One region of the Methylobacterium sp. P1-11 genome, then DNA from elsewhere that is predicted to be linked to it. Evidence: predicted binding sites of a transcription regulator. Region 1 holds the regulator's gene; the other holds the start of a gene.
What was found. Region 1 encodes PhoB, which activates phosphate uptake and scavenging genes when phosphate is short. Its sites were predicted from a motif close to TGTCATNNANCTGTCAT; they were not measured.

Region 1 (5,166 bases):
GCATGATCCTGTCGAACGAGCCCGGCTATTACGCCCGCGGCGCCTACGGCATCCGGATCGAGAACCTTGTCTTGGTCGAGCCCCGCGCGATCGAGGGCGGCGAGCGCCCGATGCTCGGCTTCGAGACGTTGACGCTCGCCCCCTACGACCGGCGGCTGATCGAGCCGGACCTGCTCGAACCGGAGGAGCGCGCCTGGATCGACGCGTATCATGCCCGGGTATGCGAGGCCCTGGCGTCCGGGCTCGATGCCGGGACGCGCGACTGGCTGGAGCGGGCGACGGCACCGCTTGACGCTTAAGTCCCCGGCGCAGGACCCCGGACGCGTCCCGTGGTAAGACGCGGGACCATGAAAATGCCCGCCCCGGACCGGACACGCCGCGCATGAAACCGCGACCGTCCTGCGCGCGAAGGGACAGTATGATCCGCCGTCTCGCCATTCTGATCCTGGCCTTCGCCGCGAGCCTCTCGGCCGCTGCGGCGCAAGGTCTCCTGCAAGGCTTCCGTACGCCGCCGGACCTCGTGCGGGCGAGCCTCGTGGCGGAGCCTGCGGCGGTTTCTGGCGCGCAGCCTTTCACGCTGGCGGTGCGGATGCAGATCAAGCCGGGCTGGCACGTCTACTGGCGCAATCCGGGCGATTCCGGCCTGCCCCCGGAGGTGACCTGGACCCTGCCGGCCGGCTTCAACGCCGGCGCGATCCGGTGGCCGGCGCCGGAGCGCATCCCGATCGCGACGCTCATGAATTACGGTTACGAGGGCGAGGTCACGCTCCTCGTGCCCGTGACGCCGCCGCCGAGCCTCGACCCGGCCGATCCCGTGCAGATCCAGGCGAAGCTGACCTATCTCGTCTGCGAGACCGAGTGCGTCCCGGGTTCGGCCGATCTCGCTCTCACCCTGCCGGTGGGCAAGGCCGAGCCGGACCCGGCCAACGCCGCTCTGTTCGCGCGCGCCCGTGCCGCGCTGCCCGTGCCGGCGCTCTGGCCCCTGCGCCTGTCGAGCCAGGGCGACACCCTGCGCCTCGATTTCGCCGCGACCGGTCTCAAGGCCGACACGATCCGGAACGCCGCGTATTTTCCCTATGCCGAGACGGCGATCGACAACGCCGCCGCACAGGTAATGTCCGTCGACGAGACCGGCCTGCACCTGACCGTCGGGCGGAGCAGCCCGACCGATCCGGCTCCCGCCACACTCCCGGGCGTCCTGACGCTCGACGAGGTCGGCACCGCCGGAAGCCGCCGCCTCGCCTTCGCGTATGGGGACGAGCCCGTGCTCCCGGCCGCCGCGGCGGCCCCGAGCGCTCCGAGTCCGGTCGCAGCCCCGCCGGTCGCCGCCGACTTCGACGCGTTGACCCTCGCGACCGCCGCGGTCTTCGCCTTCCTGGGCGGGCTGATCCTCAACCTGATGCCCTGCGTCTTCCCGGTTTTGTCCATCAAGGTGCTGAGCCTCGTGCGGCATGCCGGCGAGGGGCCGGCCCGGCTGCGGATGCACGGCCTCGCCTATACGGCGGGCGTTCTGGTGAGCTTCCTGGGTCTTGCCGCGCTGTTGATCGCCCTGAAGGGCGGCGGGGCTGCGATCGGCTGGGGGTTCCAGCTGCAATCGCCCGCCATGGTGGCGGGGCTCGCCTATCTGCTGTTCGCGATGGGCCTGAGCCTGTCGGGTGCAGTCCATGTCGGCGGCCGTCTCGCCGGCCTTGGCGACGGCCTCACCCACCGTGCCGGCCTGAGCGGCTCGTTCTTCACGGGCGTGCTCGCGACCCTGGTGGCGACGCCCTGCACGGCGCCGCTCATGGGCTCGGCTGTGGGCTTCGCGCTGACCCAGAGCGCCGGCGTCGCGCTCGCCGTCTTCGCGAGCCTTGGCTTCGGCCTCGCCCTACCCTTCCTGGTGCTCACCCTCTGGCCGCGGGCCCTGCGTGCGCTGCCTCGGCCGGGCGCCTGGATGGAGACCCTGAAGCAGGTCCTCGCCTTCCCGGTCTACGCCACCGTGGCGTGGCTGATCTGGGTGCTGGCGCAGCAGGTGGATCCGCGCGGCCTGCTGGCGGCGCTGATCGGCCTGGTGCTGGTGGGCTTCGCCGCTTGGGCCTGGGAGCATGGCCGCGCCGCCGCGCCCAAGGTCGGCCGGGTCTCGCAGGCCGCCGCGGCTCTCGCGCTGATCGCCGTAGCCGCCCTTGCGGTGACCCTGCCGCGGGACCGCGCCGTGCCGTCGTCGGCGCAGGCCGCCGCCGACGGGGTCGAGCCGTTCACCCAGGCGCGCCTCGACGCCCTGGTCGACGCGCATCGCCCCGTCTTCATCGACATGACGGCCGCGTGGTGCATCACCTGCGCGGTGAACGAGGCGACCTCGCTCAACACCAGGGCGGTGCGCGCCGCGATGGCCGAGCGCGGCGTGACCTACATGAAAGGCGACTGGACCAACCAGAATCCCGAGATCACCCGCCTCCTGGAGAAGCACGGGCGCAGCGGCGTCCCGCTCTACCTGCTCTACACCGGAACCGGGGAACCCCAGGTTCTCCCGCAGATCCTCACCGAGGGGACGGTTCTGGCGGCGCTGGAGGCGGTGCCAGCCGTGTCCGGCCGGAGCGCTGCGCTGGCTCGCTGAAAGGTCGAGAGGGTCCTGAAGCCGCATGCGCGTCGAAACGCCCGGCCCGCCGTCCTTGCGAGCGGAGCGACGCAATCCGGCGGCGCCGCACCCGCCGACGTCGTATGGCCGAGCGGCACGGCACCGCGCGCGTACCGAGGCTGCGGCCGACCGATCCTCGTTCCGGTACGCTTCGATCCCGCCTCAGGCTTCCAGCGAGAAGGTCTCGTCGAAGGCATAGCCCGAGCCGCGAACCGTGCGGATCGGATCGGCTTGGCGCGGGCCGTTCAGCGCCTTGCGCAGCCGCCCGACATGGACGTCGACGGTGCGCTCGTCGATGTAGACGTCGTGCCCCCAGACCCCGTCGAGAAGCTGCTCGCGGGAGAAGACCCGGCCGGGCGCCAGCATCAGGAATTCCAGGAGCCGGAACTCTGTGGGGCCCAGATGCAGCTCTTCGCCGCCGCGCCGGACGCGGTGGCCGGTCCGGTCGAGTTCCAGGTCGCCCGCCGCCAGCCGATCCGAGACATGGGCGGGCTTGGCCCGACGCAGCAGCGCGCGGATCCGGGCGAGCAGTTCCGGCACGGAAAACGGCTTGACGATGTAGTCGTCGGCGCCGGTGCCGAGACCGCGGACCCGGTCGCCCTCCTCGCCCCGGGCGGTGAGCATGATCACCGGCAGCCGCTCGGTCTCGCGGCGCGCCCGGATTCGGCGGCACAGCTCGATCCCCGAGAGGCCGGGTAGCATCCAGTCGAGCAGGACGAGGTCCGGGATCCGCTCCGCCAGGAGCAGTTCGGCATCGTCGCCGCGCGCCGCCGAATCCACCAGGAAACCCTCGGCCTCCAGGTTGTAGCGCAGCAGCGTGGTCAGCGCCTCCTCGTCCTCGACGATCAGGACTTGCATGCTCACGTTCGAAGATCCGTTCTACCGGCGGTCCGGCGGATGCTGCAGGAGGCGCCGCCGCGCCTCAACCCACACGCACGGTCACCCCGGCCGCGCCCGGCGGGAAGGCGCGCGCCGTGCGGCGCCGGGGCCGGGGCCGGGCGCTCACGGAGCCTGGACACCGTCCACCGTCACATAGTTCGACGCATCGTTCTTGGGCCGGTCGCCCGCCAGGGTTTCGCCGGTGGCGAGATAGTGGATCGTCTCGGCGATGTTGGTGGTGTGGTCGCCGATGCGCTCGACGTTCTTGGCGCAGAACAGCAGATGCGTGCAGAACGAGATGTTGCGCGGATCCTCCATCATGTAGGTCAGGAGCTCGCGGAACAGGGAATTGTACAGGGCGTCGATCTCGCCGTCGCGCTCCCAGACGTCGTGGGCCGCCTGGACGTCGCGGCTCGCATAGGCGTCGAGCACGTCCTTGAGCTGGCCCTCGGCGAGGTCGCTCATGTGGCGCACGCCGAGCACGATCTTTTGGGCCGGCGCCTGGTCGGAGATCGCCACCACGCGCTTGGCGACGTTCTTGGCGAGGTCGCCGATCCGCTCGAGATCGCCGGAGACGCGGATCGCCGAGATGGTCTCGCGCAGGTCGATCGCGAGGGGCTGGCGCCGGGCGATCAGCAGGACCGCGCGCTCCTCGATGTCCCGCTGCAGCGCGTCGAGGCGCTTGTCGGCGAGGATCACCGCCTGGGCGAGCGTGTCGTCCCGGCGCACGAGGGCGTCGGTCGCCTCCGCGGTCATCTTCTCGGCCACGCCGCCCATCTCCGAGATCGAGCGACGGAGGTTCTCCAGGTCGGTGTCGTAGGAGGTGACGATATGGCCGGGCATGGTGGATCCTTCGATGGGGTCCCGGGAACGGCGCGCCGGGGTGGCTTGCTGGGGCTTTCCGGCGCGCTGGCCGCCAGGTCCCGGGATCTCCCGGACAGACTAGCCGAAGCGGCCGGTGATGTAGTCCTGCGTGCGGCGTTCCGTCGGGTTCATGAACATCCGATTGGTCGGACCGAACTCGACGAGCTGCCCCAGATACATGAAGGCGGTGAACTGCGAGATGCGTGCCGCCTGCTGCATGTTGTGGGTGACGATCACGATGGTGAACTCGTCGCGCAGTTGCTCGATCAGCTCCTCGATGCGTCCGGTGGAGATCGGGTCGAGGGCCGAGGTCGGCTCGTCGAACAGGATCACCTCCGGTTTCTGCGCCACCGTCCGGGCGATGCACAGGCGCTGCTGCTGACCGCCGGACAGGCCGGTCCCCTGCTGCCGAAGCTTGTCCTTCACCTCGTCCCACAGGGCGGCCTTGCGCAGGGATTCCTCGATCCGGCCGTCCAGCTCGGATTTTGGCAGCTTCTCGTAGAGGCGCAGGCCGAAGGCGACGTTGTCGTAGATCGACATCGGGAATGGCGTCGGCTTCTGGAACACCATGCCGATGCGCGAGCGCAGCTCGTTCAGGTCGATGGACGGGCTGAGGATGTTCTCGCCGTCGAGCAGGATCTCGCCCTCCGCCCGCTGCTCCGGGTAGAGGCTGTAGATCCGGTTGAAGCAGCGCAGCAGGGTCGACTTCCCGCAGCCGGAGGGTCCGATCAGCGCCGTGACCTGCCGGTCGTGGAAGTTGAGGTTGACGTCCTTCAGCCCGTGGAAGCTGCCGTAGTAGAAGTTCAGGT
Region 2 (5,166 bases), on a different contig from region 1:
TGCCGATGTTCTCGGCGAAGACCAGCGGCCGCACCTCGGCGATCAGGCCAGCGACCACGGCGAGCGCCGCCACAAGGGCGAAGCCCGCCAACGTGCGGCGGCGGGCGGCACCGGTCGCCGCCGCGTAGAGGCCGGAGAGGGCGGCTTCCCGCTCCGGCGACAGGGGTGTCAGACCGCGCAAGGCGGGCGGCTCCGGATCAGGACTTCCGGCGCTGCTCGTCGTTGAACCGCAGCATGTCGATGATCGGCTGGTAATCCTTGAGGGTCACCGGCGTGAGATCCTGGTCCTTGCCGTCGGAGAGCCGGTCGAACGCAGCCTTGTCGGCCTTCGGCAGGGCCACGAAGGCGTCGCGGATCTTGGCCTTCAGGTCGTCCGGCAGGCTCGTCAGCATGGCGAAGGGCCCCTCCGGCAGGAAGTCGGACTTGAACACGACCCGGAAGTCGGACTGCTGCATCGGCGTGCCGTCGGGCTTCTTGAGCATGCCCTTGGCGGCCATGCGGGTGACCATCGTGTCGGTCTCGGAATTCCACAGGTTGGCGGCGGCGTCGGCCGTGCCCTGAGTGAGCGCCAGCACGGCGTTCTCGTGGCTGCCGGCGTAGAAGGTCTTGCCGAAGAACTTCTCGACGTCGTAGCCGGCCCGCTTCAGGAAGAACCGCGGCGCCTGGTTTCCGGAGGTCGAGTTCGGATCGACCAGCGCGAGGTTCTTGCCCTTTAGATCCTCGACGGTCTTGTAGGGGCTGGAGGCCAGCACGTAGACCACCGAATAGTAGCCCGAGGCGCCGGTCTCGTGCTTCTGGTTGACGATCGGCTCGATCTTAACGCCGGTCATCACGGCCCGCGCGAACGAGGCCGGCCCGTACCACGCGATCTGGATGTTGCCGGCCCGCTGGCCCTCGATCACGGCGGCGTAGTCGCTCGCGACCCGCAGCTTCACCGGCACGCCCAGCGTCTTGGTCAGGTAGGCGGTGAGCGGCGCCCAGCGGTCGGCGGTGCCCGAGGCGTTCTCGGCCGGGATCACGCCGAGCGTCAGTTCCGGATACTGGGCCTTCCAGTCCTGGGCGGCGGCCGGCAGGCCGAGGAGGGCGAGGGCCGCGGCGGCGCCAGCGAGGGTGCGTCGGGTGATCATCGTGTCGTCCTTCGTGTCGGCGTAGGGCGGGAGTTCGGCCGGCCGCAGGCCGGTCGGGCGTTTCCCGTGTGGTGTTGTTGGGGCCCGAGGCCCGGATCAGGCGCCGAGGGCGGCCTCGCGGACCGGCCGCGCCGACACCAGCCCGGGCCGGCCCGGCATCGCGGCCCGCTGCTCCGCCTCGCGCTGCGCGGCATCGTCCAGCACCTCGCCGGCCTCCAGGCCGTAGAGCCGGCGCGCCACGTCCTCGGTGAGGTCGAAGGGGCCGCCCTCGAACACGACCCGCCCCGCCGCGAGGCCGACGAGGCGGTCGCAGTAGGCGCGGGCGAGGTCGAGGGAGTGCAGGTTGCACAGCACCGTAATGCCGTAGCGCCGGTTCACGTCGGCGAGCGCGTCCATCACGAGGCGGGTGTTGCGCGGATCGAGCGAGGCGACCGGCTCGTCGGCGAGCAGGATCTCGGGCTCCTGCACGAGGGCGCGGGCGATGGCGACGCGCTGCTGCTGCCCGCCCGACAGGCCGTCGGCCCGCTGGCCGGCGAACTCGCCCATGTCGAAGCTCTCCAGGGCGGCGAGGGCCATGGCCCGGTCCTCGGCGGACCATCGCCGGAGCAAAGAGCGGTAGCTCGGCACGTGGCTGAGCCGGCCCATCAGCACGTTGGTCATGACGTCGAGCCGGCCGACGAGGTTGAACTGCTGGAAGATCATGGCGCAGCGGGTGCGCCACTCGCGCAGCGGGCGGCCCCGCAGGGTCGTGACTTCGCGCCCCTCGTGGAGGATGCGCCCCGAACTCGGATCCGCAAGCCGGTTGATGAGGCGCAGCAAGGTCGACTTGCCGGCGCCCGACCTGCCGATCACCCCGACGAAGCTGCCGGGTTCGATCCGGAGCGACACGCCGTCGACGGCGCGCCGGTCGCCGTACTGGCGCGTGAGATCCTCGATAACCAGCATGCAACCATCCGCCGCGGAATGGCCGCACGTAAACGCCGGTTTCACGACAATTGGATGACGTATTCGAGACGATTATATTTGCCGGCGCAACATCTCCGTTATTCGATAGCCGACTTAATCTTCGTACTGCTCCAGGAATGCTTCGATGGGCAGGCCGCGGAAATCCGGCAGCGCCCGACGCAGCCGCTCGTGGTCCCAGTCCCACCAGGCGAGGCGCGTCAGGCGCGCGGCGATCGCCTCGGGAAAGCGGCGCCGGACCGGCCTGGCGGGATTGCCGACCACGATCGTGTAGGGTTCGACGTCGCGGGTGACGATGGCGCCCGCTCCCACCACCGCGCCGGTGCCGATGGTGCGCCCGGGCAGGACGACCACGCCGTGGCCGATCCAGACATCGTGGCCGATCGAGACCGGGCTCGCCCGGCGTCGGTCGAAGAAGGCCGGCTCGTCCGCCTCTTCCGGCCAGTAGGCGCGCGCCCGGTAGGTGAAGTGCGCCTGCGACGCCCGCTCCATCGGGTGGTTGCCCGGATTGATCCGCGCGCTGGCGGCGATCGAGCAGAACTTGCCGATCGCGGTGTAGATCACCTCGCCGTCCTCACCGATGTAGGAATAGTCGTCGAGCACGGTCTCGGTGAGCCGGGTGCGGGCGCCGACCTCGGTGTAGCGGCCGAGGCGGCTGTCGACGACCCGGGCGCTCGGATCGAGCGCGGGTTCGAGGCCGAGGGGGCGGTCAACCACGGGCCTCTCCGAAGGGCAGGCGCGCCAGGAGCCGGAACGGCCTCGACCCGTCCTGGGTCAGGAGGCTGACGGCGTCGATCCGCAGGGGCTCCGGTCCCGCGGCGGCGTAGGCCTCGGACAGGCGCCGGTGCCAGAGGTCGCGCTCCGCCTCCGGCAGGGCGTCGGTCAGGGTCATGTGGAAGCGGAAGGCCTCGAACACGTACGGGTAGCCCCAGCGCGCGAGCAGCGCGCGGCCGCGCGGGCCGAGGCGCTCCGGCCGGCGCTTGGCGTGCTCGGCCTCGGTGAGCGGCGCCCGGAACGGGTCGAGGGCGGCGACGCACTCGGCGGCGAGGAGCCCCAGCTCCGGCGGCGGGGCCGCCGGCACCAAGGCGAGGAACGGCCCGAGGGCGGCGACCCGGAGCGGGCCCACCGCCACCGGCGGGTGCGCGGCCGCGAGGTCGCGGGCGGCGGCGACAAGGTCGGCCTCCCCGGTGCCCGGGGCGAGGCGCAGCGGCGCCTTGAGGGTGGCGTGGAACCCGTAGGCCCGCGCGCCCGCCGTGACGGGTGCGAGATCGCCGAGCCCCTCCGGATGCGGCACCTGCGTCCCGGTCACGTTGTCGGTGCCGAGGATCGCCCGGCCGAAGGCTTCGAGACGGGAGCCCGGGGCGGGCAGCCAGTAGAGGGCGTAGCGGCGCGACACGTCAGGGCCTCCGATCGTCGGGCGGTCAGGCCGTCGGCGCGTAGGAGCGCGCGTCGGCGGCCCGCCGCGGGCGCACGTCCATGGCGTTGCCCCGCCACACGATGGCGCTCCGCATCCAAGCGCCGAGCCAGATCGCCGGGATCAGGACGTCGCGCGCCAGGAAGGCCGCCAGCATGCGGGGCGAACGGTGCCAGCCCGCGCGGAGAGCGAGCCGGTGCTCGGCGGCATAGCACAGGGCGGCGAGGCCGGAAGCGCCGACAAGGCCCGCGAGGCTGCCGGCCCAGAGGGCGACGAGGAGCGCCGGCAGCAGGACGCCGCTGCCGATCTCGGGGGCGAAGAACAGCGGGAAGGTCACGCGGCGCAGCCGCGCCCAGCGCAGCTGCCGCGCCCAGACCTCCCGGAAGCCGCGCGGGCCGAGCGGCTGCTCGAACGGGCTCGCCACGAGGTGGACGCGCCGGCCGGCGGCGCGGACGAGCTTGGTGGCGGCCGCATCCTCGGCGATCTCGGCCGCCAGTGCCTGGAGCCCGCCCTGCGCCTCCAGGAAGGGCTTGTGCCAGAGCATGCTCTTGCCCTGCGCGAAGCCCAGCCCGAAGGCCTCGGCGGCGTATTGCCAGCGCGCCTGCAGGGTGTTCAGGAAGGCGCACTCCACCTCGGCCATGAAGCTGCCCGGGCGGGCGCCGGCCGGGGTGGAGCAGACGAGGCCGGTGTCGTCCCGCCACGCCGCCTGGAGCCGCTGGAGGTAGTCCGGCGGCATGGCCACGTTGGAATCGGCGAGCACCACCCAGTCGTGGGCGGCGGCACGCCAGCCACGCAGGCAGTTGTTGAGCTTCGGGTTCGCGCTGACGCGCTCGTCGCCGAGGATCAGGCGGGCGGGCACGTGCGGGTGGGCCTCGATCAGGCGCTCCACCATCGGGACGATCGGGTCGGCGGGGTCGGCGACGCAGAAGATCAGCTCGTAGGACGGGTAGTCGAGGCGGAAGCTGCGAACGAGCATCTCCTCGCTGTAGGCCTCGACGCCGCGCAGCGGACGGACCAGGGAGACGGGCGCGCCTTCCGGAAACCGCGACGGCCCGTAATTCCGGCCGAGGCGCCGGCCAGCCACGGCGATGCTGCCGATCTGGACGAGGGCCAGGAGCGCGCCGAGGGACAGGGCCGGCACCGTGGCGTCAAGCATGCGGATCCCTCGATCAATGAGGTGAGCGGTCCGGTCCGCTAGCGGCCGGACCGCGTCAGGCGTGTGACAGGGGCGACGCCGCCCGGCGCTTTCGGACCCGATCGCCGACGCGGCCGGTCACGGCACCGTCCTGCAGCCGGACGTCACCGAACCGTCACCGGCCCATTTTAATCCCGGTTCACCACCACAAAAGATTCCGCGCGAGGGTTCATGTCCGATTCCGCCGTGATGCCGTCGGGTGCGGTCGAAGATGGGCCGGCGGGCGGCCCGCGCCTCGACCACGGGATGCATCTGGGCGGGGTGGTCGCGTTCCTCCTCGTCCTGGTGGCGGGTCTCGGCTACGCGGTGGTGAGCCTCGTCGCGGACATGAACGCGGTCGGGGAAGCGCCCCTGGCCTACGGCGCCTTCGCGCTGCTCGGCCTCGCCCTGCTGATCGCCCTCGCCTTCGAATTCGTGAACGGCTTCCACGACACCGCCAACGCGGTCGCGACGGTGATCTACACCCA

Region 2: the regulator PhoB is predicted to act here: its motif matches at 2,116-2,132, upstream of phnC (phosphonate ABC transporter ATP-binding protein).

The regions. Positions count from the first base shown of each region.
Region 1 covers NZ_NPKS01000009.1:114,974-120,139, forward strand. Annotated here, with positions in the region: gene CIW48_RS11595 (aminopeptidase P family protein) at 1-299, shown strand, start outside; gene CIW48_RS11600 (protein-disulfide reductase DsbD domain-containing protein) at 419-2,593, shown strand; gene phoB (phosphate regulon transcriptional regulator PhoB) at 2,777-3,472, opposite strand; gene phoU (phosphate signaling complex protein PhoU) at 3,617-4,336, opposite strand; gene pstB (phosphate ABC transporter ATP-binding protein PstB) at 4,436-5,166, opposite strand, start outside.
Region 2 covers NZ_NPKS01000012.1:161,443-166,608, reverse strand. Annotated here, with positions in the region: gene phnE (phosphonate ABC transporter, permease protein PhnE) at 1-181, opposite strand, end outside; gene phnD (phosphonate ABC transporter substrate-binding protein) at 198-1,127, opposite strand; gene phnC (phosphonate ABC transporter ATP-binding protein) at 1,224-2,072, opposite strand; gene CIW48_RS14390 (chloramphenicol acetyltransferase) at 2,187-2,807, opposite strand; gene CIW48_RS14385 (DUF1045 domain-containing protein) at 2,800-3,486, opposite strand; gene CIW48_RS14380 (ceramide glucosyltransferase) at 3,512-4,660, opposite strand; gene CIW48_RS14375 (inorganic phosphate transporter) at 4,871-5,166, shown strand, end outside.